Regions from separate parts of the Nocardioides marinquilinus genome, predicted to be linked through region 3. Evidence: predicted binding sites of a transcription regulator. Region 3 holds the regulator's gene; each other region holds the start of a gene.

Region 1 (6,419 bases), on a different contig from region 3:
GCGTGGGCCGCAACACCATCGCCGCCGACGCCCGGCGCCGCGGCCGCGAGCTGCGCGCCGTCCGCGACCTCGGCGGGCAGCGGCTGCTCGACGCCGGGTCGCTGGCCCGCATCGAGGAGCGCATCGACGCCGAGCGTGACGCCCGCCGGCTCTACCTGGCCATCGCCGAGCTCGGGGACGACGACCGTCGCCTGCTCGAGCTCGTGGCCGTCGACGGCCTCTCGGTCGCCGACGCCGCCCGGAGCCTGGGGGTGAAGCCGGCCACCGCGCGGGTCCGGCTGCACCGCAGCCGGGCCCGGGTCACCCACCACCTGCGGCGGTCGGTCCCGGCCATCGCCCTCACCCCGGAGATCACCTCATGAGCACCTCCCAGACCGACACCGCCCGCTCCGACCACCCGCGCGGGCTCGACCCCTTCGAGACCGCCCTGCTGGCCGAGCTGCGGCGCGAGGTCGCGACCCGCGCCGCGCAGGCCACCCCGACCTCCCGTCCCTCCCGCCGCCGCCCGCCCTGGTGGGCCGGCGCGGCGTCGGTCGCCGCCGTCGGCGCCGCCTTCGCCGTGGTGACCGCGCTCGCGGCGACGCCCGACCGGGCGCCGTCCGACGGCGTCGCCGCACAGCCCGGCGTCACGCAGACCGAGCGGCTGCGCCCGGCCGCCTTCACCGTGCGCACCGACGCGGACGACGACGTCGTGGTCGCCATCCGCCGCTTCGAGGACGCCGCCGGGCTGGAGGCCGCGCTCGCCGAGCACGGCATCGACGCCGAGGTCGCCTTCGACGCCGACCGCCCGGCCGGTGAGCCGGCGCTGCCCGACTCGGCCCCCGACGCCGGTCCGGTGCTGCCCTACGTGCCGGTCGACCCCGCCGACCCGGAGGCGGGCGGCTCGCTCGGCGTCAACGAGCCCGGCAACGTCTACTCCCCCGGCCCCGGCGACCCGGTGGCGGGCGACGTCGGCCCGCTCGACCCCTACGGCTGCGGACTGGACGCTGCCGCCGGGCTCTCGCACGAGGGCGGCGTCTGGCGGCTGCGCATCCCGGCCGGCTCGCCGCTGCGCGACCGGCCGATCGAGATCGTCACCGCGGGCGACGCCCGGATCGGCGTCAGCTACCCGGGCACCCGGGCCGGCACGCGGTGCGCCGTGGTGCCGGTGACCGCGCCGCGCTGACGCCCGCCGGCGCCGACACGGGCGTCAGTGCCCGTCGGGCCTGACCGCGACCGCCTCGACCTCGACCCGCTGGCCGGGGTAGCCCAGCACGCTGACACCGAGCAGCGTGCTGGGCGCGTCGTGCTGCCCGAACGCCTCGCGGACGACGGCCCACGCGGCCAGCAGGTCGTCGCGGTCGTCGGTGACGACGTAGACGGTGCTCTTGACGACGTCGGTCAGGCCGCAGCCGCTCGCCTCGAGCGCGGCGGCCAGGTTGGCCATGACCTGCGTCGTCTGGTCGGTCACGTTGCCGATCGCGACGATGGCGCCGTCCTCGTCGAGCGGGCAGGCCCCGGCCGTGAAGACCAGCGGCGCCCCGTTCGCCACCGCGGCGTAGGCGTAGGGGGCGGTGTCGGCCAGCGCCTCGACCCGGACCAGCTCGACGTGCGTCATGCGCCCCACTGAACCAGACGCCCCGAACGTCGCCGGACGTCATGCGCACCGGCAGCCCCGACCACCACCTCGTATGACGCCCCGAGACCGCCGCGACGAAAGCGACACCGACCCGCCGCTCTCGCGAGCGACGGGTCGGTGGGTGGAGCCTGGTGCTGCGGCGCCCAGAAGGACTAGAAGTCCATGCCGCCCATGCCGCCGGTGGGGTCGCCCGCGGGGGCGGCCTTCTCCGGCTTGTCGGCCACGACGGCCTCGGTGGTGAGGAACAGCGCGGCGATCGACGCGGCGTTCTGCAGGGCCGAGCGGGTCACCTTGGCGGGGTCGGGGATGCCGGCCGCCAGCATGTCGACGTACTCGCCGGTGGCGGCGTTGAGGCCGAAGCCGACCTCGAGGCCGGCCACCTTCTCCGCCACGACGCCACCCTCGAGACCGGCGTTGATCGCGATCTGCTTGAGCGGGGCGCTGAGCGCGACGCGGACGATGTTGGCACCGGTGGCCTCGTCGCCCTCGAGCTCGAGCTTCTCGAACGCACGGGCACCGGCCTGGACCAGCGACACGCCGCCGCCGGCGACGATGCCCTCCTCGACCGACGCCTTGGCGGCGCGGACGGCGTCCTCGATGCGGTGCTTGCGCTCCTTGAGCTCGACCTCGGTGGCCGCGCCGACCTTGATGACCGCGACGCCGCCGGCCAGCTTGGCCAGGCGCTCCTGCAGCTTCTCGCGGTCGTAGTCGGAGTCGGACTTCTCGATCTCGGCGCGGATCTGGTTGACCCGGCCCTCGATCTGGCCGGCGTCGCCCGCACCCTCGACGATGGTGGTCTCGTCCTTGGTGATGACGATCTTGCGGGCCTGGCCGAGCAGGTCGAGACCGGCGTTCTCGAGCTTGAGGCCGACCTCCTCGGAGATGACCTGGCCGCCGGTCAGGATCGCGATGTCCTGCAGCATGGCCTTGCGGCGGTCACCGAAGCCGGGGGCCTTGACGGCGACCGACTTGAAGGTGCCGCGGATCTTGTTGACGACCAGCGTCGAGAGCGCCTCGCCGTCGACGTCCTCGGCGAGGATGACGAGCGGCTTGCCCGACTGCATGACCTTCTCGAGCACCGGCAGCAGGTCCTTGACGTTGCTGACCTTGGAGTTGGCGATGAGGACGTAGGGGTCCTCCAGCACGGTCTCCATGCGCTCGGGGTCGGTGACGAAGTAGGCCGAGATGTAGCCCTTGTCGAACCGCATGCCCTCGGTGAGCTCGAGGTCGAGCCCGAAGGTGTTCGACTCCTCGACGGTGATGACGCCTTCCTTGCCGACCTTGTCCATCGCCTCGGCGATGATGTCGCCGACGGACTGGTCGCCACCGGCCGAGATGGCCGCGACGGAGGCGATCTGCTCCTTGGTCTCGACCTCCTTGGCCAGGTTGGTCAGCTGCTCGGAGACGAGCTCGACGGCCTTCTCGATGCCGCGCTTGACGCCCATCGGGTTGGCACCCGCGGCGACGTTGCGCAGGCCCTCGCGGACCATGGCCTGGGCGAGGACGGTCGCGGTCGTCGTACCGTCACCGGCGACGTCGTCGGTCTTCTTCGCGACCTCCTTGACCAGCTCGGCGCCGATCTTCTCGTAGGGGTCCTCGAGGTCGATCTCCTTGGCGATGCTCACGCCGTCGTTGGTGATCGTGGGGGCACCCCACTTCTTCTCGAGCACGACGTTGCGGCCCTTGGGGCCGAGGGTGACCTTGACGGCGTCGGCGAGCGTGTTCATGCCACGCTCGAGGCCGCGCCGGGCCTCCTCGTTGAAAGCAATCAGCTTCGGCATAACTCCTGCGATTCCTGTGGATGGAGTGCGGGGTGCGGCTCGGTGGGCTGCCCGCGACGGACGACGTGCTCGTCCGGGCGATCCCTTCACGCCCGGCGTGCGCGCCTCAGCTGGCACCGTTCCGGCTGTCACTCTCGCAATGAGAGTGCCAACACATGTTTAGCACTCGACACCGGCGAGTGCAAAGCCTCTCGGCGTCTCCCGGCAGGGTCTCAGCGAGCTCTCAGCGGTGGGTCAGCGCACCCGCGACCGGCGGGCCCGGCGGGCGGGCCGGGGTGCGTCGAGCAGCACCCGGCACCCGACGTCGCCGTCGGGGAAGGCGGCCTCGACGTCGGCGGTGACGGCCGCCGCGGCGGCGGTCAGCTCGGCCGGGTCGGCGTAGGGGTCGATGCGGGCGCGCACCTCCACCACGGGCAGGCGGCGCACGACCGTCGTCCGGCCACGGGCGTCGACGACCGGGGCGAGCTGCTCGAGCCGCTTCGCGCAGCCGTCGGCGACGGAGCGCAGGTCGGCGTCGAGGCTGCCGGCGCCCCCGCTGCCGCGCAGCCGGTGGGACGACGGCCCCGGGCGTGCGAGGTGGGCGAGCAGCCACCACAGCCCGACCAGGCCGAGCACGACGGTGCCGCCGGCGAACGCCCACGGCCACCACGACGTGCCGACGAGGTCGTCGGCGGCGTCGGTGCTCACCGCGCGGGGCAGGTCGAGCACGACCTCGTAGCGCCAGTCGAGGGCGAGCAGCCCGGCGCCCAGGAGCACCAGGCCGAGCACGACGGTGCCGAGGCGGTCGACCACGCGCAGCCGGCGGGTCACGACTCGAGCTCCGTGGTGCGGACCGCGACCGTGGTCGGGGTCAGGGCGCCGACGCCGGCGGTCACGGCCGCCTGGACGTCGGAGGTCACGTCGTCCGCCGCGCGGTCGGTGGGTGCGTCGGTCGTGGCGGTCGTGTGCGTGACCGCCTGCACCACCACCTGGCGCCGGCCCGCTCGGACGACCTCGGCGCCGACCACGCCGGGGACGTGGTCGGCGACCGAGGTCGCGAGCGTCGCCAGCGCGCGCGGCGAGATCCACACGTCACCGCGACCATCGTCGCCGGTCACGGGGACATGGGTTCGCCGGCTCGGGGCCAGCCCCACCAGGAGCAGGACCACCCCCAGCACGGCGACGACTACGGCCGCCACCACGATCGCGGTGGACGGCGTCGTCCCGTCGACGGCGTCGAGCACGTCACGGGACCAGGAGGAACCGTCGGTGAGCCCGCGGTCGACGAGCAGGTCGTGCACGCCGACGACGGCGAGGCCGACGAGGGCCAGCGCCACGAGCACCGCCACGACGACACCGCGGTAGGCCCGGCGGGGCGGACGTCGCCTCGCGGTGCGCTCCGCGGCGCTCACTCGACCCGACGACCCGCGCGCGGGTCGTCGCTCCCGACCACCGCGTGGGCGGTCACGTCGACACGGGTGATCGGCACGCCCGACAGGCGAGCGGTCTCGGCGCGCACGTGCTCGCGCACCTCCGCGGCGATGCGGGCCACGGGAGCGGGCCACCCGCACGCCACGTCGAGGACCACGCGAGCCGTGCGGCCCCGGCGCACCACCTCGGCGCGCGGCAGGGTGGCGCCGCGCAGGCGGCCGAGCGCCGGCTCGTGGGACGTCGTCCCCGGCGTCTGCAGCGCGGCGTGCTCGGCGATGCGGCGCAGCACCTTGTCGCGCACCTCGAGCCGACCACGCTGGTCGGCGGGTGCGCGCGCCCCGACGAGGGCGGCGGGGAGGGTGGTGCCGGAGCCGTCAGCCACGACGGCCCCGCACCAGTGCCCCGAGGTCGAGCTCGCCGTCGACGTGGCCGCCGATGAGGTAGCCGGCCGCGCCGAGCACGAGGGCGAGCAGGAAGCCGACCAGCCCTCCGGCCACGATGGCGATCGTGAGCAGCAGGCCGGCGATCAGGCCGAGGGTCGAGGTGGTCATCGGGGTCTCCTAGTGGTGCGGGTCGTGGTGCGGGTCGGTGTCGGGTGCCGGCTCGTCGGGACGTCGTCCCGGCAGGCGCAGGTCGCGCACGCGTCGTGCGCCGTCGGCCACCGCGCGCCGCGCCGCCCCCCAGCGGCGGCGCCGTCGCGTGCGGGCCGAGGGCACCAGGCGCACGTCGTGCCGGGCGCCGTGCGGGCCTGCGGTCGCGGCGCCCGAGCCCCGCGTCGGCCGCTCCAGCGCGGCCATGGCGGCCACGAAGGCCTCCGGGTCGCCGCCGAGGTCGGGATGGTGCTGCCGGGCGACGCGGCGTCGCTCGGCTGCCCGCTCCCGCTCCTCGGGCGTCACGGTCACCGCCGCCAGCTGATGGTGAGCGGCCCCGCCGTCGCTCCTGGCGCCCCCGGCGCGGCAGGAGCGACGACGTCCTCGACGACCACGTCGACCGGTCCGGCGCCGCCGGACGGGCCGTCGGTGCCGCCGAGGTGGGCCTGCGCGGCGGCGCGGACCCGCTCGCTGGTCTCGAGCAGCGCGGAACCCCACTCGAGCACCACGTGCACCGAGCACCGCTCGTCACGCAGGCGGACGCCGGTGACCCGGCGTCCCGGCAGGTAGGTGGCGACCTCGCCGTGCGCGCCCCCGTGCAGGCCGACGACCCCCGGCACCGCGGTGACGGCGGCCGCGATGCGGTCGGCCGTCGTGGCGGCGTGGTGGGCGTCGGCGCCGGTGGGGGTCTCGGCCCCCTGGGGCGCGCTCGGTCCGGTGCTCACCGTGTGGTCCTCGACGTCACTCGACCCGCGGGGCGGTGTCGGTGTCGTCGGAGCCACCGTCGTCGAGGAAGATGTCGTGGACGGTGATGTTGACCTCGGTGACCTCGAGGCTGGTCATCTGCTCGACCGCGGCGATGACGTTGCGGCGGATGGCGACGGCCAGGTCGGCGATCGAGACGCCGTACTCGGCGACGATGTCGAGGTCGATGGCGGCCTGCCGCTCGCCCACCTCGACGCCGACGCCCTGGCTCAGGTTGGTGCGCGAGCCGGGGATGCGCTCGCGGATCGCGCCCAC
Region 2 (6,419 bases), on a different contig from region 3:
GACCGCGTGCTCGGCTTCCTCGACGCCGCCACCAGCTCGCTGCAGACCGACTTCGACTCGGTGCGCGACATCGGCAAGGTCGGCCTGTCGTTCCAGGGCATCGGCCTCGACAAGATCAAGTTCGTCACCGTGCCGTGGCGCTACTCGCCGATCGACCCCAACCGCGTCGAGTGGCTGCCCCAGGCCGAGAAGCTCTGGCAGACCGTCATCGACGACCAGCCGCTCGGCCGCAGGCTCGGCAAGGGCAGCATCAGCGCGAACGACGACGTCGAGGGTGACGGCAGCTCGCAGAAGGCGGCCGCCGAGCGCGCCTCGGCCGGGCTCTGCGCCTGAGCGTGGCTGCCGTGCCCGCGACCGCCGACGAGACCCCCGAGCAGCGCCGCCGGCGCCTCGAGGCGGTCTTCGGCGACGTCCTGCCCGAGAGCACCTCCGACGATCGTGACCCGCCCTCGGCGCGTGACCGCGACGGCGAGGACCCCGGCGACGCCTGGCTGCGCGAGCAGGTGCCGCCGCACCACGGGTGAGGCGGGGCCGGCGGGGGCGCAGGAGTCACCGGTGATCCGGTGACTCCTGACGTTCTCGGCCGTTGCATCGGCCGAGAACGTCAGGAACCGGCTGAGAACGGGGGCGTCAGGCCTTGTCGAGGCCGGACGGCGGAGCCGCGTGGCCACCGCCGGTCGAGCCGCCGGCCGCCGAGGACTGCAGGATGTCGCGGATGTCGCGCAGCAGCGTGATGTCCTCCGGGGTGCCGGGGGCGGGGCTCGGGAAGAACCTCTCCTTGGCCTTCACGTAGGGCACCACGATCAGGAAGTAGACGACGGCCGCGAGGATGAGGAACGAGATCACCGCGTTCATGAACGCGCCGAACGAGTTCTCCCGGTTCGTGAAGACGTCGTCGAGGCTGCTCGGCAGCTGCGAGGTCAACCAGGCGGTGAAGGTCGTGACCACGGTGCCGAAGGCGGCGCCGATGATGACGGCGACCGCGAGGTCGACGAGGTTGCCGCGGAAGACGAAGTTGCGGAAGCCGTTCAACATGGGGCTCTCCAGGGGTGCGATCCGAGTGGGACGTGCGGAGGGTGCGCGCCGACGCTACTGCTCGGACCACGTGTAGGTCACGAGTCGCCGCGCCGTGGCGTCGGCGATCTCGGTGACCTCGGACGGCGCCACGCCCAGCACCACCAGCCGCCCGGGCAGTCCCGCCGGGCCGGTGCCGCCGTCGTCCGCCGGCAGCGCCAGCACCTCGACCCCGGCCGCCACGGTGCTCGCGGTGCCGGCCTGCGGGTCGGCGCCGACGAGGTCGAGCCGGTCGCCGACCCGCAGCAGCGCGACGGCGCCGGCGTCGGGCAGCCGCAGCGGCAGCGCGACCAGGTCGGGTCGTCCGGTGGTCATCGCGGGCCCCACCAGGCGGACGTCGGTGACCGCCTCGCCCCGCGCGACCGGCGCGGCCAGCACCCGACCCGCGGGCTCGTCGGCCACGCCGTGCGGCACCGAGCCCGGTGCGAACTCGACCACCTCGAGGTCGTCGGCGCCCAGCACCTGACCGGCCGGCAGGTCACGCGCCGCGACCGTGACCGGCACCGTCGCGGGCGGTGGCTCGGACGCCGCCGCCAGCCCGGCGGCCGCCGCGACGGCGGTGAGCGCAGCGGCCAGCAGCCGCCGCCGGCGCAGCACCGCCCGGCGGACGGCGACGCGGACGCGCGCCAGGCGCGAGCGGGACGTCGGTGCGGCGGGTGAGGGCGCGGGCGTGCGGGTCGGGCTCGGCATGCCGCGACGCTAGGTGAGTCGCGCGGGCGCCGGAGCCGTCATCCACAGGCCCCGCGGCGGGCCTCAGCTGGAGCTGGTCGCGGCCGACTTCGACGACGACGAGGACGACGGGGACGACGTGTCCGACTTCGACGACGACGACGAGTCCGAGGAGGACGACGTCGAGGACGACGAGTCGGACTTCGACGAGTCGGACTTCGACGAGGCCGCCGGGTCGGTGGACGACGACCCCGAGCGGCTGTCGGTGCGGTAGAAGCCCGAGCCCTTGAAGACCACGCCGACGGCGTTGAACAGCTTGCGCAGCCGGCCCGCGCACTGCGGGCACTCGGTGAGCGTCGGGTCGCTGAAGGACTGCCGCTGCTCGAAGGCGTGGCCGCACTCGGTGCAGGCGTACTGGTAGGTCGGCACGAAGGGCTCCTCGGTGCGGGTGGTGAAGGGGTCGGGGCGAGGATCTGGCACTCTGCCCTGACGAGTGCCAAGCCTACGCCACGGCACAATGAACGGCACCATGCAGACCGACGACGCCGAGACCGGCGGCACGAGCAGCGCCGGCGCGGCCACCGCCGACCCCGCGGGCGACGTCGTCCCGGCCCCCGAGCCGGGGCGCCGCCGCTGGCCGCCGCTGTGGTGGCGCCGCTTCCGCCGCCTGCCGTTCCCGGTGCGCCTGACCACCTACGTCGTCCTGGTGCTGGTGCTGGTGCTGGTCGCGGCGCTGCTGGCCGGCGTCGTGGTGGCCCGCCGCTCGTTCCCGCAGACCACCGGCACCATCGAGGTGCCGGGCCTGGCCGGCGACGTCGAGGTGGTGCGCGACGAGCACGGCGTCCCGCAGATCTACGCCGACACCACCGACGACCTGATGCTCGCCCAGGGCTACGTGCACGCCCAGGAGCGGTTCTTCGAGATGGACGTGCGGCGCCACGCCACCGCCGGCCGGCTGGCCGAGCTGTTCGGCGACAGCGCCGTCGAGACCGACCTCTACACCCGCACCATGGGCTGGCGCCGGGTCGCCGAGCGCGAGCTGCCGCTGCTCACCCCCCAGACCCGGGCCGCGCTCGAGAGCTACGCCGACGGCGTCAACGCCTACCTGGCCGACCGGTCGCTCAGCCGCATCTCGCTCGAGTACGCCGTCCTCGACCTCGGCGGCCTCGACTACACGCCCGAGCCGTGGACCGCCGTCGACTCCCTGGCCTGGCTCAAGGCGATGGCGTGGGACCTGCGCGGCAACATGCAGGACGAGATCGACCGGGCGCTCACGATCGCCACGGTGGGGGAGGAGCGGGCGGCCCAGCTCGACCCCGCCTACCCCTACCGCGAGCACGCGCCGATCGTGCAGCAGGGCGCCGTCGTCGACGGCGTCTTCGAGCAGGACGCCACCCGCGGCGGCACCCGTGAGCCCAAGCGGACGGCGTTCGGTCCCGTCGCCGACGACCTCTCCGGCCTGGCCGCGGGCCTCGACCGGATGCCGTCGTGGCTCGGGCGCGGCGACGGCATCGGCAGCAACTCGTGGGTCGTCTCGGGCGACCTCACCGACACCGGCGCGCCGCTGCTGGCCAACGACCCGCACCTCGGGGTGTCGCTGCCGGGCGTGTGGTTCCAGGTGGGCCTGCACTGCCGCTCGGTCGGGCCGGAGTGCCCCTACGACGTCGCGGGCTTCAGCTTCTCCGGCGTGCCCGGCGTGATCATCGGCCACAACGCCGACATCGCCTGGGGCTTCACCAACCTCGGCCCCGACGTCACCGACCTCTACGTCGAGCGCATCGTCGGCGACCGCTGGCGCCACGGCGACCGGCTGCTGCCGCTGCGCACCCGCACCGAGACCATCGAGGTCGACGGCGGTGAGGACCTCACCATCGAGGTGCGCTCGACCCGGCACGGGCCGGTGCTCTCCGACGTGGACGACCAGCTGCAGGACGTCGCCGCGCTCGGCGCGCTCGGCGACGACGGCGCCGACGGTGACGAGCCGGGCGAGGACGGCGACGAGTACGCCCTCTCGCTGGCGTGGACGGCGCTGCAGCCCTCCACCACCGCCGACGCGATCCTCGGCCTGAACCAGGCCTCGGACTGGAACGAGTTCCGCGCCGCGGTGGCCGACTTCGCCGTCCCGGCCCAGAACATCGTCTACGCCGACCGCGAGGGTCACATCGGCTACCAGGCGCCCGGCGTCGTGCCGATCCGCAAGTCCGGCAACGACGGCCGGCTGCCGTCGGCGGGCTGGCGGCCCGAGAACGACTGGTCGGGCCAATTCGTGCCCTACGACGGCCTGCCCAGCGTGCTCGACCCCGACGAGGGGTTCGTGGTCACCGCCAACCAGGCCGTGATCGGCCGCGACTACCCCTACTTCCTCACCGACGACTGGGACCGCGGCTACCGCTCCGAGCGCATCCGCGACCGCATCGAGGCCGGGCTGGACGACGGCCCGCTGAGCCGCGACGACCTGCTCTCGATCCAGCTCGACGACGCCAACCCGATGGCGCCCGTGCTCGTGCCCTACCTGCTCGACGTCCCGCTGCAGAAGCAGTACGCCGACGACGGCCAGCGGCTGCTCGAGGGCTGGGACTTCTCGCAGGGCGCCGACAGCGCCGCCGCGGCCTACTACAACGTGGTGTGGCGCAACCTGCTCGAGCTGACCTTCCACGACGAGCTGCCCGAGGACCTCTGGCCCGACGGCGGCCAGCAGTGGTTCGCCGCCGTCACCCGGCTGCTCGACACGCCCGACGACCCGTGGTGGGACGACGTCACCACCGACGAGCGCGAGACCCGCGACGACATCCTCGAGCGGGCGCTGCGCGACGCGCGCGACGACCTCACCGCCACGGTCTCGCGCGACCCGAGCGAGTGGCGCTGGGGCGAGCTGCACGAGCTGAGGCTGGAGAGCTCGACCCTGGGGCAGTCGGGCATCGGGCTCGTCGAGCGGCTCTTCAACCGCGACGGCTGGGAGGCGCCCGGCGGCGGCTCCCTCGTGAACGCCACGTCGTGGGACGCGGCCGAGGGCTACGAGGTCACCGCCGCGCCGTCCATGCGCATGGTCGTCGACCTCGGCGACCTCGACCGCTCGCGCTGGATCAACCTCACCGGCACCTCGGGCCACGCCTTCAACCGGCACTACACCGACCAGACCGACCTCTGGGCCCGCGGCGAGACCCTCGCCTGGCCGTTCACCGAGGACGCCGTCCGCGAGGCCGGCGACGACGTCCTCACCCTCACCCCCGACGGCGGCTGAGCGCGCGGCCCGTCGGTGGGCGGCGGTTCGCGTGGGGGCCCTTCGACAGGCTCAGGGTCCGTGGGCCGGGTTCTCGTTGACGGCGAGGGGTCTCGAGGCTCGGCCGTGGCCGGCCTCGCACCTCGACCATCGTCGGAGGACGCTGGTCGAGGTGCGAGGAGCCCTGGCGACGAGCCTCGAGACCACCGGACGTCCGCGTGGGGGCGCCCTTTCGACAGGCTGAGGGTCCGTGGTGGTGGTCAGAAGCGGCGGAGGCCCGACGGGGTGACGGCGGCGGTGACGGAGCGGTCGTGGGTCTCGGCGGGGACGGGACGGTCGGTCTCGCCGTCGTAGAGCACCACGCAGGTGAAGGTGCCGACCGGCACCCGCCCGAGCGCGCGGTCGTAGCTGCCGCCGCCCCGGCCCAGCCGCAGCCCGGAGGACGAGACGGCCAGGCCGGGCACGAGGACGGCGTCCGCGGTGGCGACGGCGTCGACGCCGAGCCGGGGGCCGGTGGGCTCGCGCAGGCCGTAGCGGGCAGGGGCGAGGCCGGCGTCGCCGGCGTGGACGGCCCAGTCGAGGTCGCCGTCGTCCAGCAGCACGGGCAGGAGCACGCGGGTGCCGGACCGTGCCAGCCCCTCGAGCAGCCACGTGGTGCCGGGCTCGACGCCGGTGGAGACGTAGGCGGCGACGGTGGCCGCGCGGTGCACCTCGGGCGCGGCCAGCAGGTGTCCGGCGAGGGCCCGCGCGAACAGCCCGATCTCGGTGAGCGCGAGCCGGTTGCGCGCGGTGGTGAGCTGGTCGCGCAGGGCCAGCTTCGCGGGGCCCGCACCGGGAGGCCGCGGGGGTTGTGGAGAGGCCACCGGTTGAGCCTAGGCTCGGTGGCATGGGTAGTCCCGCACTCCACAGGGCGCGCGAGAAGATGGCCGAGGCCGGCGTCGACGACGTCGCCATCGACACCTTCTCCCACTACTTCCGGCTCCTCGAGCACGGCGAGACCGGGCTGATGCCCGAGTCGTCGATCGAGCCGGTCGACATGCCCCGCCTCGACGACGTCGAGGTCGACGACGAGGTGGCGGCCGAGGCCGTGCGCCACACCGCCGTCGTCAAGCTCAACGGCGGCCTCGGCACCTCGATGGGCATGGAGCGCGCCAAGTCGCTGCTCTGCGTGCGCCGCGGGCTGTCGTTCCTCGACGTCATCGCCCGCCAGGTGCTGCACCTGCGCCGGCAGTACGACGCGCCGCTGCCCCTGATGTTCATGAACAGCTTCCGCACCTCGGCCGACACGATGGCCGCCGTCGCCCGCTACGACGACCTGGCGGTCGAGGGGCTGCCGCTGGAGTTCCTGCAGAACAAGGAGCCCAAGCTGCTGGCCGCCGACCTCAGCCCGATCACCTGGCCCACCGACCCCGACCTCGAGTGGTGCCCGCCGGGCCACGGCGACATCTACACCGCG
Region 3 (6,419 bases):
AGCAGTCATCGCCGAAGCCGGGGGTGGCCTCCCGGGCGGCCGACTCCTCGACGAGGTCGCCGGCCAGGACGACGTCGGCGTCCGGCACGCGCACCACGAGGTCGCCCGCGGTGTGGGCGCGGCCGGGGTGCACCAGCTCGACGAGCCGGTCGCCGAGGTCGACGACGACCGCGGAGGAGAAGACGGTCTCGGGCACGACCGGCTCGGTCTCGATGACCTCGGCGGCGTGCTCGAGGTCGGCCGGGTCGTCGCTGGCGCGGTAGAGCTCCTTGACCCGCTCGACCGCCGCCGCCATGTTCGCCGCGGCCGTCTCGTGGGCGCGCACCGGCACCTCGCCGTAGGCGGTGCGCACGGTGCCGTTGCCCAGGCAGTGGTCGAAGTGCTCGTGGGTGTTGACGACCTCGACGACGTCACCGGCGCCGAGGCGGCGCACCTGCTCGACGACGTCGCGCGCCGCCCGGGCCGAGGCGTGGGTGTCGACCACCATGAGCCCCCGCGCGCCACCGACGAGGGTGACGTTGACGTCGAACCACTCCTGGCGCGCGACCCAGACCCGGTCGGCGATCTCGACGAACTCGGCTGCGCTCACGCCCCGACTCTAGGAGCGGGGGCTCCCGCCCCCGCGACCGGACGTCGGTCGGCCCGGGCAGGTCAGCCCGGCGGGTCCGCCCAGAAGGTCAGCAGAGGCCGGCGTGCAGGTGGTGGCGCAGCAGGTCTCCGAGGTCGTCGGGGGTGGCGGCGTCGTGGGCGAAGGAGATCGGGCGCACGTGGGAGCCGTCGGGGTCGACCCACTGCACCTCGACGCCGCCGGTCGACAGGCCGCTCAGCGCCACGCCGATGACCCGCGAGACCGCGGTGCCGGTGGCGGTGGCGACGGCCCGGCGCAGCTCGTCCTGGTGGCAGCGGTTGGCGTGCTCGACCGAGCGCTGCAGGTAACCGGGGTTGAGCACGAGCGCGGTGTCGGCGAAGTCCTCGACCGGCACGCGGTGGGGGACGGCGTCCGGGTGACCGGTGACGGGGGTGAGCACGACGAGGTCGACCACGAGGACGACGCCCTCACGGGTCTCGTCGCAGCACTCGCACCGCTCGCGCCCGCGGGCCTCGAGGCGCCCGCCGAGGGTCAGCGTGAGGGCCCGCTCGGCCGAGCCGGGGGCGCCCAGTCCGCTCTCGAGCGTCAGCAGCGCGCGGCGACGGCGGACGGCGGCGTCGACGAGCCGGGTGCCGGAGGGGCAGGAGAACGTGGGCACGCCCGCGAGGTCCTGCATGCCGAGCTCGCCCGCGCCGTCGGGGCCGCGCAGGTCGGCCAGCACGTCGTCCACGCCGTCGACGACGAGGTTCACCGCCTCGGGGCAGGCCAGGATGCTGCGGGCGGTGGCGGCCGGGGAGGCCGTCGCCAGGTCGGGTCCGAGCGTGGTCATCGTGGCTCCTGCACGTCGCAAGTCAACGAGTCGATCGAGTAAGGCGAGCCTAACCTATGTTTTGGTGCGGCGGGAACCGGGTCGCCGGGGGTCGGCGCTAGACTTGGCACTCCTTACACGTGAGTGCCAGCGACGCCGTCCGGCGGCGCGACGGACCGGCCGTTCGGAGGTGGGCTGTGCAGGAGGAGCGACGGCTCGCCGTGCTGCGGGCGATCGTCGAGGACTACGTGTCCACCGAGGAGCCGGTCGGCTCCAAGGCACTGGTCGAGCGACACGGCCTCAACGTCTCGCCCGCCACGGTGCGCAACGACATGGCGGCGCTGGAGGACGAGGGCTACCTCACCCAGCCGCACACCAGCGCCGGCCGGGTGCCCACCGACAAGGGCTACCGCCTCTTCGTCGACCGCCTCACCACGGTCAAGCCGATGAGCACGGCCGAGAAGCGCGCGATCGCCACCTTCCTCGACGGCGCCGTCGACCTCGACGACGTCGTGAGCCGCTCGGTGCGGCTGCTCTCGCAGCTGACCCGGCAGGTCGCGGTGGTGCAGTACCCGACGCTCTCGCGCTCGACGGTGCGCCACGTCGAGGTGGTCGCACTGGCGCCCGAGCGGCTGCTCGTCGTCCTGATCCTCTCGACCGGGCGGGTCGAGCAGCGGGTGGTCGAGCTGGCCGCGCCGCTGGACGACGACGAGCTCGCCCGGCTGCGCTCGACCCTGAACCAGGCGGCCACCGGCGAGGTGATCGCCGACGCCACCACCGCCCTGCGCGCGCTCGCCGACGACGGCCGCGCGCCCGAGAGGGCGGTGGCCGCCACGCTCGTCGAGGCGATGAGCGACCACCGCTCCGACGAGCGGGTGGCCGTCGGCGGCGCGGCCAACCTGGCCCGCTACGGCGACAGCTTCGACACCGCCGTCCGCCCGCTGCTGGAGGCGCTCGAGGAGCACGTGGTGCTGCTGCGGCTGATGGGCGAGGCCGGCTCGGCCGGCACCGTCACGGTGCGCATCGGCGCCGAGGGCCCCTACACCGAGCTGGCGGCCACCAGCGTCGTCACCACCGGCTACGGCCCCCACGACGACGCGCTCGCCACCCTCGGCATCGTCGGCCCCACCCGCATGGACTACCCGGGCACGATGGCAGCGGTGCGCGCGGTGGCCCGCTACGTCTCCCGCATCCTCGACGAGGCCTGACCGCCTCCCCTCCCGAGCACTCCCGCGCAACCCATCCAGACTCTGCTGAGACCGGCGAAGGAAACCCTTGAGCGACTTGTACGACACCCTCGGCGTGCCGCGCGACGCGGACACCGAGGCGATCAAGAAGGCCTACCGGCGCCTGGCGCGCCAGCTGCACCCCGACGTCAACCCCGACCCCGAGACCCAGGAGCGGTTCAAGGAGGTCTCGCACGCCTACGAGGTGCTCTCCGACCCGCAGAAGCGGGCGGCGTACGACCGCGGCGGCGACCCCTTCGGCGGCCAGGCCGGGTTCGGCCAGGGGGCCGGGTTCTCCTTCACCGACATCATGGACGCCTTCTTCGGCGGCGCCGGGCCGGGCGCGGGTGCCGGCCGGGGTCCGCGGTCGCGGGTGCGACGCGGCCAGGACGCGCTCATCCGCATCGAGATCGACCTCGCCGAGGCGGCGTTCGGCGTCTCGCGCGAGCTGAAGGTCGACACCGCCGTCGTCTGCACCGCGTGCGGCGGCGACGGCGCGGCGCCCGGCAGCACCCCTGTTCCCTGCGAGACCTGCCGCGGCCAGGGCGAGGTGGCCCACGTGCAGCGCTCGTTCCTCGGCGAGGTGCGCACGCTGCGGGCCTGCGCCGCCTGCCGCGGCTTCGGCACGATCATCCCCGAGCCGTGCCGCGAGTGCTCCGGCGACGGACGGGTGCGCTCGCGCCGCACGCTGACGGTCAAGATCCCCGCGGGGGTCGACACCGGCACCCGGGTGCAGCTGGCCGAGCAGGGCGAGGTCGGACCCGGTGGCGGGCCCGCCGGCGACCTCTACGTCGAGATCCAGGTCGCGCCCCACGAGACGTTCTCGCGGCAGGGCAACGACCTGCACGCGACGGTCACGGTGCCGATGACCGCCGCCGCCCTCGGGACGACGCTCAGCCTGCCGACCCTCGAGGCCGACGTCGTCGACGACGACCGCCGCGAGGACACCGAGGTCGAGCTCGGCTTCGAGCTCGAGATCGAGGCCGGCACGCAGTCGGGCACCGAGCGGATCCTGCGTGGACGCGGCGTCCCCGGCCTGCGCGGCGGGCGCGGCGACCTGGTGGTCACCGTGGTCGTCGAGACCCCGACCCGCCTCGACGCCCGCCAGGAGGAGCTGCTGCGCGAGCTGGCCAAGGCGCGCGACGAGGAGCGCCCCGACGGTCTCGGCAAGACGCAGCAGAAGTCGGTCTTCGGTCGGCTGTTCGGGCACTGAGGTCGCGCACGTGTCGCTCCCGGTGCACCTCGTGGCGTCGCTGGACGGCGTCGCGACCGGTGCGGACGTCGTCGTCGAGGGCGACGAGGCGCACCACGCCGTCGTCGTGCGCCGGCTGCGGGTCGGTGAGCGCGTCGCGCTGACCGACGGCGTCGGCGGCTGGGCGGTCGGCGCCGTCGCCGCGGCCGCGAAGCGGTCGATGACGGTGACCGTGGACGACGTCGCCCACCGCCCGGCGCCCGAGCCGGCCGTCACCGTCGTCCAGGCGCTGCCGAAGGGCGACCGGGGCGAGCTCGCCGTCGAGGTGCTGACCGAGGTCGGCGTCGCGACCGTCGTGCCGTGGGCCGCCGCGCGGTCGGTGGCGGTGTGGCGGGGCGAGCGCGCCGACAAGTCGCTGGCGAAGTGGCGCGCGACCGCCCGCGAGGCCGCCAAGCAGGCCCGCCGCGCCTGGCACCCCGAGGTGGCGCCCCTCGCCGACACCGCCGCGGTGACGGCGCTGGTGGCCGAGGCCGACCTCGCCGTCGTCCTGCACGAGGACGCCACCACGCCGCTCGGCTCGCTCGAGGTGCCGTCGTCCGGCCGCGTGGTCGTCGTCGTCGGCCCCGAGGGCGGCCTGACCGACGACGAGGTCGCCACCCTCACCGCCGCCGGCGGGCACGTCGTCCGGCTGGGCGACGAGGTCCTCCGCACCTCCACCGCCGGCGTCGCCGCCGTCGCGGCGATGCTGTCGCGCACGGGGCGGTGGGGCTGAGGTCGGGCCGGGGCAGCGGTGCGTGAGCCACGGTTCCCGACGTCGGGACGGTGGCTGGGGCACCGCCCACCGGGGTCGAGCCGGGCGGCGGTGTGTGGGCCACGGTTCCGGGCGACGGGACGGTGGCTGGGGCACCGCTCATCGGGGCCGGGCCGGGCGGAGGTGTATGGGCCACGGTTCCGGGCGACGGGACGGTGGCTGGGACACCGCCCACCGGGTCGAGACGGGACAGCGGTGTGCGAGTGACCGATCGGCGGCCCGGAACGGTCACCAGCTCACCGCCGCCCAGGGTCGGGCCGGGGCGGCGGTGCGTCAGTGACCGGATGGCGGCCCGGAACGGTAACGAGCTCACCGCCGCCCAGGGTCAGACGGGCGCAGCGGTGCCTCAGTTTCCGAATCTCGGCCCGGAACGGTCACCAGCTCACCGCCGCCCCGACCCGAGCCGGAGCGACGACGATTCTCAGCCCGCCGTCTCCTGCGCCACCGTCTCCCGCACCACGTCGGCCGGGGTGATGCCGCGCGAGCGCAAGGTCCGCGAGGTCGAGGGGTGGTCGGCGGTCTGGTGGAGCGTGCGGTCGCCGTCCTCGATGGCGTACGAGCGGCGGGTGAAGGCCTTGGTGCCGGGGCGGGTCACCTTGGGCAGGCACCGGAAGTCCGCGTCGAGGCGGGTGGGCGTGATGGTGGTGTTCACGTAGCCGCGCAGGTTGTTCCAGAACTTCAGGTGCGGGTTCTGCGGGAACCACGGGTGGCTGCCGGTCGGCTCGTCGGCGCCGTCGCCGCCCGAGGTGATCGAGGAGCACACCAGCTCGGTGCCGATCGAGGGGCCGTCGGGGTCGGCGAAGTCCTGCTTGATCTCGCTGGCCCAGTGGGCGTGCACGTCGCCGGTGAGGACGACGGGGTTGCGCACGCGGGCGTCGAGCCAACCCTGCGTGATCCGCTCGCGGGAGGCGACGTAGCCGTCCCAGGAGTCCATCGAGGTCACGGTCGCCGGGCCGGCGTCGTTGTCGCGCTGGGAGAAGAAGACCTGCTGGCCGAGCACGTCCCAGCGTGCGGTCGACTCGCGGAACCCGTCAAGCAGCCACTGCTCCTGCTCGGCGCCGGTGATGGTGCGCGCCGGGTCGGAGGCCTCGGGGCAGTCGTCGTAGCCGTCGCCGCAGGCCTGGTCGTCGCGGAACTGGCGGGTGTCGAGCATGTGGAACGTCGCCAGCTGCCCCCACCGCACCCGGCGGTAGAGCTGCATGTCGATGCCGACCGGCACCGACGTCCGGCGCAGCGGCATGTTCTCGTAGTAGGCGCGGAACGCGGCCACCCGGCGCTGCAGGAAGCCGGGCACCGACTCGGGGTTCTCCGGCGTCTCGTCGGCCCAGTTGTTGTCGAGCTCGTGGTCGTCCCAGACCACCAGCCACGGCGCGACGGCGTGCGCCTCCTGCAGGTCGGCGTCGGTCTTGTACTGCGCGTGCCGCTGGCGGTAGCCGGCCAGCGTGGTGGTCTCGGGGCCGCGGTGGTCGCGCACGTTGCCGGTGGGGGAGACGTAGTCGTCGCGCTTGTACTCGTACTGGTAGTCGCCCAGGTGCAGCACCAGGTCGGGGTGGTCCTCGGCCAGCCGCCGGTAGGCGGTGAAGAAGCCGTGCTCGAACTGCGAGCACGAGACGAACGACATCGCCAGGGACGCCGGCAGCGTGCCCGGTTCCGGCGCGGTGAGCGCGCGCCCGGAGCGCGAGACCCAGCGGCCCACGCGGAAGCGGTAGAAGTACTCGCGGCCCGGCGCGAGCCCCGCGACCTCGACGTGGACGGCGTGCGCCGAGCGGGGCTCGGCGCGCACGGTGCCGCGC

What was found. The regulator HrcA, encoded in region 3, represses chaperone genes, less so after heat shock. The targets are predictions, from matches to a motif close to TTGGCACTCGNNNNNNNCGAGTGCCAA.
Region 1: groL (chaperonin GroEL) is a predicted target of HrcA. The motif match lies at 3,525-3,551, and genes of this name have one in related genera.
Region 2: ABEA04_RS07295 (FmdB family zinc ribbon protein) is a predicted target of HrcA. The motif match lies at 2,217-2,243, and genes of this name have one in related genera.

What each region holds. Positions count from the first base shown of each region.
Region 1 is NZ_BAABKG010000001.1:754,937-761,355, reverse strand. Features, by position in the region: gene ABEA04_RS03645 (RNA polymerase sigma factor) at 1-362, shown strand, start outside; gene ABEA04_RS03640 (hypothetical protein) at 359-1,165, shown strand; gene ABEA04_RS03635 (RidA family protein) at 1,190-1,597, opposite strand; gene groL (chaperonin GroEL) at 1,771-3,399, opposite strand; gene ABEA04_RS03625 (hypothetical protein) at 3,634-4,209, opposite strand; gene ABEA04_RS03620 (DUF6286 domain-containing protein) at 4,206-4,790, opposite strand; gene ABEA04_RS03615 (Asp23/Gls24 family envelope stress response protein) at 4,787-5,191, opposite strand; gene ABEA04_RS03610 (DUF2273 domain-containing protein) at 5,184-5,360, opposite strand; gene ABEA04_RS03605 (hypothetical protein) at 5,370-5,711, opposite strand; gene ABEA04_RS03600 (Asp23/Gls24 family envelope stress response protein) at 5,708-6,124, opposite strand; gene ABEA04_RS03595 (Asp23/Gls24 family envelope stress response protein) at 6,141-6,419, opposite strand, start outside.
Region 2 is NZ_BAABKG010000002.1:249,967-256,385, forward strand. Features, by position in the region: gene ABEA04_RS07275 (LCP family protein) at 1-333, shown strand, start outside; gene ABEA04_RS07280 (hypothetical protein) at 345-524, shown strand; gene ABEA04_RS07285 (MscL family protein) at 631-1,035, opposite strand; gene ABEA04_RS07290 (SAF domain-containing protein) at 1,090-1,764, opposite strand; gene ABEA04_RS07295 (FmdB family zinc ribbon protein) at 1,828-2,172, opposite strand; gene ABEA04_RS07300 (penicillin acylase family protein) at 2,273-4,984, shown strand; gene ABEA04_RS07305 (5-formyltetrahydrofolate cyclo-ligase) at 5,224-5,826, opposite strand; gene ABEA04_RS07310 (UTP--glucose-1-phosphate uridylyltransferase) at 5,850-6,419, shown strand, end outside.
Region 3 is NZ_BAABKG010000007.1:64,509-70,927, reverse strand. Features, by position in the region: gene ABEA04_RS21530 (MBL fold metallo-hydrolase) at 1-589, opposite strand, end outside; gene ABEA04_RS21525 (hypothetical protein) at 678-1,418, opposite strand; gene hrcA (heat-inducible transcriptional repressor HrcA) at 1,595-2,605, shown strand; gene dnaJ (molecular chaperone DnaJ) at 2,673-3,836, shown strand; gene ABEA04_RS21510 (16S rRNA (uracil(1498)-N(3))-methyltransferase) at 3,847-4,587, shown strand; gene ABEA04_RS21505 (alkaline phosphatase D family protein) at 5,048-6,419, opposite strand, start outside.